Linked DNA regions of Candidatus Chlorohelix allophototropha. Each later gene encodes a partner of the first gene's protein in a complex. Links are inferred from orthologs where the notes say so. Each region holds a gene or a part of one and is shown in the gene's direction. Other genes may lie near its edges.

The links. Proteins that work in one complex are often made in the same cells at the same time.
Region 2: pnp (region 1) and rny share a complex: the UniProt entries of both Bacillus subtilis proteins name them as parts of the possible RNA degradosome complex. The link is inferred for Candidatus Chlorohelix allophototropha from one-to-one orthologs.

Annotation. Positions count from the first base shown.
Region 1 is NZ_CP128399.1:504,918-507,925, forward strand. It holds pnp (polyribonucleotide nucleotidyltransferase), read left to right. Parts: upstream 1-374; coding sequence 375-2,642; downstream 2,643-3,008. Other genes in the region: OZ401_RS02310 (hypothetical protein), read left to right, coding at 2,736-3,008. UniProt on the Bacillus subtilis protein: Involved in mRNA degradation. Catalyzes the phosphorolysis of single-stranded polyribonucleotides processively in the 3'- to 5'-direction. Necessary for competence development in Bacillus subtilis.
Region 2 is NZ_CP128400.1:2,302,863-2,305,778, reverse strand. It holds rny (ribonuclease Y), read left to right. Parts: upstream 1-650; coding sequence 651-2,183; downstream 2,184-2,916. Other genes in the region: OZ401_RS22505 (stage V sporulation protein S), read left to right, coding at 2,854-2,916; OZ401_RS22515 (c-type cytochrome), read left to right, coding at 1-303. UniProt on the Bacillus subtilis protein: Endoribonuclease that initiates mRNA decay. Initiates the decay of all SAM-dependent riboswitches, such as yitJ riboswitch. Involved in processing of the gapA operon mRNA, it cleaves between cggR and gapA.

The DNA of each region.
Region 1 (3,008 bases):
AGAGAGCGCACTGTTTAGGTGCGCTCTTTTTTAGCAAATTATTAACGGTAAAATAAAGCCTGAGGTTATATAGCTTTACTTTGTATAATAATTCGGTTAATATAATCGTTAAAAAGAAGTTGTAAAGTGGTGGGGTCGCTTTTCTAGCGTACTCACGCTGTCGGATAACAGATATTTTTGTAGGCGGGGGTGTTAGGCATTGGAGCTTGGATCTAACCTGCCCCGGGTGAGGATTTTGCAGAGTTAGAGGCAACCTCCAGTTCCTAACCCCCCTATATGTTAGAAGGTACAATTGCAGGAACCACAGAAATAGCCGGGAAAGCTCGGTTTGGTATTCCTGTTCCTATGTTATGGAGGTTAGGAAATAATTTATTATGTCTGAAAGACAAATTCAAAAGTTCGAGACTGTAATAGGCGGTCGAAATTACAGCATTGAAGTAGGTCGAGTGGCTGAGCAAGCACACGGTGCCGTACTTGTACGCTATGGCGATACAATGGTTCTTGCTACCGTAGTTGCTTCATCTGAGCCTCGTGAAGGTCAGGATTTCTTCCCCCTAACCATTGAATACGAAGAGCGCATGTATGCCGCAGGTAAGATTCCCGGTGGTTTTATCAAACGTGAAGGTCGCCCAAGCGAAAATTCGATTCTGATTTCCCGCTTGACCGACCGCCCCCTTCGCCCTTTGTTCCCTAAAGGGTATTTCAATGAAGTGCTAGTACAAATCACCGTGTTAAGCACCGATCAGGAAAATGAACCAGATACTATGAGTATCATAGGTGCTAGTTGCGCTATTGGTCTTGCAGGGTTGCCTTTTGGTGGTCCGGTGAGTGCAGTTAAGGTTGGCTATATCGATGGTGAGTTCATTTGCAATCCTACTGCGCACGAACTGGCAGATAGCAAACTTGATCTGACCGTAGCCGGAACCGAAGATGCGGTAATGATGGTGGAAGCAGGCGCATGGGAACTGTCCGAAGAAATAATGCTGGAAGCGGTAAAATTTGGTTTCAATGAACTTCAAGCCGGTATTCGCCTTCAGAAGCAAGTATTTGAAGCGGTAGGCGTAGTTAAACAGACCTACACAGTGCCAGTGGTTGACGAATCCCTCAAGAGCGAAATCAAGGGTTGGTTGGGTGATAAATTGCGTGGTGCGGTTCGCAATGCAGACAAAAACGCTCGCGTAGAAGCTACCGAGAATTTGCGCAAGGAAACCATCGCCAATTTTACACAGGGCTTTGAAGACGAAACACAATTGGCAGAACGCACCAAAGCAGCCGAAAAGTATTTCGATAGTTTGCTCAAAGAAGAAGTACGAACCGCAATTACGAACGAAGGTATTCGCCCTGATGGTAGAGCAGTAGATGAAATTCGCCCCATCAGTTGCGAAACCGGGTTGTTGCCGCGAACTCACGGTAGCGCCTTGTTCACTCGCGGGCAAACTCAGATTTTAAGCGTAACTACGCTTGGTACTAGCGGTGAGGAGCAAATCCTTGATGGCTTAGGCTTAGAAGAGTCGAAGCGCTTCATTCATCACTATAACTTCCCTCCCTTTAGTACAGGTGAAGTGAAACGGTTACGTGGACCTTCGCGCCGCGACATTGGACACGGGGCGTTGGCAGAGCGTTCGTTGGTTCCCGTAATCCCTGATGAGAACGATTTTCCCTACACAATCCGGGTGGTATCTGAGACACTCAGCAGCAATGGCTCTAGTTCTATGGGTAGCGTCTGCGCTGGCACTTTATCACTAATGGATGCTGGCGTACCGATTAAAGCTCAGGTTGCCGGTGTGGCGATGGGTCTTGTTACCGACTCAGAGGGTGGCTGGAAAGTGCTTACCGATATTCAAGGTATCGAAGATGCACTCGGCGACATGGACTTCAAGGTAGCTGGCACTGAAAATGGTGTTACCGGTTTGCAGATGGACATCAAGACCACCGGCATCACTTTTGAGATTATGCAAGAAGGTTTCAAACAGGCACTTAAAGGTCGCTTGTTTATTCTAGGGAAAATGCAAGAAGCCCTTAGCAATTCGCGCCCTGAACTTTCGCCCTTTGCTCCACGTATTGTAAGGATTCAGATAAATCCGGAAAAAATCGGAGCATTAATCGGACCCGGCGGCAAGAATATTCGTGCCATTATCGAAGAAACCGGCGCGAAGATTGATGTAGAGGATGATGGCTCGGTGTTTGTTGCTAGCGTTGATGGTGAGAGCGCCAAAGCCGCCATTCGCCGTATCGAAGCTCTTACCAAAGAGGCTGAAATCGGTGCGATTTATCTCGGAAAAGTAGTACGAATCATGCCTTACGGCGCGTTTATCGAAATTCTGCCTGGTAAAGATGGCTTGGTACATATCAGCGAACTCGCAGATTATCATGTACAGCGGGTAGAGGATGTGGTCAATCTGGGCGATGAAATTAATGTAATGGTCACCGAAGTTGATAAAAACGGCAAAATTACATTATCTCGCCGCGCTATCCTTACCGGACAAATGCCTGCTCCACAAAAGAGTGGCGGCGGTGATCGCGGTGGTGATAGAGGCGGTCCCGGTGGCGGACGCGACCGTGATAGCCGTCCCGGTGGTGGTGGTAGCCGCCCACCGAGCGGTCGTAGTGACTCACGTGGTGGTGGCAATCGCCGTTTCTAGGAACATCTAGCCAATTCTAACGTATATCTCAGGGACACAGTATTCTGTGTCCCTGCTATTTATAAGGCTATGAATAAGTTTGAGGAGTCGGTTATGATGCGTCGCTTTGCCCTGACATTTGTATTTGCCCTGCTTTTATCCTTAACTTTGGGTGCATGCGGTGATACCAAGAATAAGATATTAGAAGATGTGCCTCAATACACCAATTCAACTGCGGTAGAATTTCCTGACACTTTCAAAACTCAGTTAGATGCCAGTCTTAAAAGTATTAAGGATAAAAGTTACGAGGCTTATAAAACCGCTGAATCTACCACAAAGATAAAAGATTTCTTCGTGGAAAGCTTTAAGAAGAGTGGTTGGGATGAT
Region 2 (2,916 bases), on another replicon or contig:
GCAGCAGCAAGGGTAAAGGAATTTGCAACAGCAAGGGCAGCGGAAAAAGGAGATGCAACTAAGGGCGCTTCAATGTTCAAAATCACTTGCCAAGGCTGTCATACCAACATGGGAACAACAGTAGGCCCAACCGGATGCCCTAACCTGTCCACCAGCACAAACGCGCTAGACCCGGCTTACATTCGCGGCAACGTTCGCAATGGTAGAAATCTGATGCCTGTCTTTGATACAGATACCATTGACGAACCTACTCTCAACAATCTGGTTGCTTTCGTTCTCTCTATCAATGTAAATTTGAAGTAAGCCAGCTTCAGATCAAAGTATTATGAATACAAGCTCCCCCTTCCACTTGAGGGGGGGTCTTATTATTTGATAGACAAGGCAGGGGCGCATCCCGATGCGCCCTCGACCAACCTAATTTAATAGGTGCTAAACTTGACAGTAAATACTCGTCTGATATAGGATACATAACAATAAGTTATTGTGCTATCCTAGCAAAATTCCCATCTCCGGTCACCGGCATTTCACCTATTGTGACAGTAAGCATTGTCCAAAATAAATGTAGCGGAACGTAGGGGTAAGACTCTAATTTTGGTTTGTTACTATGATTAATATAAATTCTGAAACATATATAGATTTGGAGCTTAGCAATGGAGACGCTTCTTACCATTTTGTTCGGTATTCTAGCAGGGCTTGCCTGCGGTCTAGGGTTTGTATTTTACAAACAAGGTAAAGCAAACATCCAGTTAGCCCTTGAAAAAGAAAATATTAACCGTCTTATAGAAGAAGCAAAATCCAAACAGCGCGAGATTGTTTTACAAGCAAAAGATGAGGCTTTGAGTTTTAAACAAGAAGCCGAAAATGAGTTGAAAGAAAGGCGCGTTGAACTCCAACAGCGCGAAAGTCGCCTCCAGCAAAAAGAAGAAAACCTTGAGCATAAGCTGGAAAATCAAGAAAGACGTGAGCGTAATCTGAATGATCGCGAACGTGATATTGAGAAGGTGCGCAAGCAGGCGGACGAGCTAAAACAACGCCAAGCTCTTGAATTGGAAAGAGTTGCAGGACTTACCACCGAGCAAGCCAAAGAATTGGTAATTGCAAAAATAGAGGATGATGCGCGCCAATACGCCAGCGTGCGAGTCAGAAAAATTGAAGAAGAAGCACGCGAAAGATCAGAAGAAAAAGCCCGTAAAGTTTTATCGGTTGCGGTTAGCCGAATTGCCAGCGATTATATAAGTGATGCCGTTGTAAGCACCGTGCCCCTGCCTAGCGATGAAATGAAGGGTCGCATCATTGGACGAGAAGGGCGCAATATTCGGGCATTCGAGCAAGCTACCGGAGTAGATTTGATAGTGGATGACACTCCCGAAGCAGTAACCCTCAGTTGCTTTGACCCAATTCGCCGCGAAATAGCGCGCCGCGCATTAACCAAGTTGGTGACAGACGGGCGCATCCATCAGGCGCGTATCGAAGAAGCAGTCAACAAAGCCAAACAAGAAGTAGAACAACAATTACGCGAAGATGGCGAAAAAGCCGCCTATGAAGTAGGCGTGCAAGGCATCCATCCTGAAATTCTTTACTTGCTAGGAAAGTTGCGCTATCGCACCAGCTATGGACAAAATCAACTAGAGCATGTCATTGAAGCCAGTAAACTTGCCGGAGTAATCGCCTCTGAATTGGGCGCAAAAGTGCAAGTGGCTAAAACCGCTGCTTTACTCCATGATATTGGCAAAGTAATTGATCAGGATTCGATGGAAGGTCCACACGCGCTTATCGGCGCAGACCGCATAAAACGCTTTATGAACACGCCAGAGGTAATTCACGCCGTAGCGGCACACCACAGCGAGGAAGACCCGCAATCGGTGGAAGCGTGGATTGTAATGGCAGCAGATGCCTTGAGCGGCGGCAGACCGGGCGCAAGGCGCGAACAAGTCGAAACCTACGTCAAGCGGCTAACCGCTTTGGAAGAGTTGGCACACTCTATGGAGGGTGTGGAACGTTGTTTTGCAATCCAAGCCGGACGTGAGCTTCGTATCCTAGTGCGCCCTGAAGTAATAGATGATGTCTCAGCGATGCGTATGGCGCATGAACTTAGCCGCCGAATTGAAGAAAATATACAATATCCGGGACAAATAAAAGTAACTATTATTCGTGAAACCCGTGCGGTAGATTACGCCAAATAATCATATTTAATGCTTCTAAGTGTTACTATATGTAATTTCTATGGCGCTTCATTTTACTTGGAGTGCCTTATTTTGTGCTGAGACAATTTCGATAATTCTCCTAAATGTAGTAAGCAAAACTCGACTCTTTTTCCCAATGTCTGCTATAATGATTTAAACAGTTGTTAAATTAGTTGAACTACTAAAGAGGGATAGGTAAGAGAACTTATTTCTCTGGAAATCTTAACCCGATTTTAAGTAGGCAGTGGCGGCAAAACTTGAATACAGCTTTTCTTAAAGAGCGGATAGCAGTATAAAGTTCTTTGTTTGCTTTGCCGTTTCTATAGAGAGCGCGAAGGCTATACTTAATAGGTTGACCCGGTTAGGGGACAATCTCGTTTTAGTTTAATCAATCGAATAACGGCTTATTTGGGTATTTTGTTTGTTGGGTTATCCAAATTAGCTAGATTATTGCTTTTTGCATAATTAATTTGTTACTGATTCATTTGGTTAATCATTTGTGATCGCCGGAACAGTACCTTAAAAGGCAAACTTGAGCTCAAGAATGCAGAATATTATGCATTTTAAGTCAACGGTTGATTAAAATAAAACAGGAGAGCCATTTTGATATCCGGAGAAGGTTTCACCACCTACTCACACGCGCTGAAACAACACAACAAGGAGAACAATTATGGAATCCAAGTTTACCTTCAACCGCACGACCGAACCGGGAACAGAACAAGGAGACCGTCCA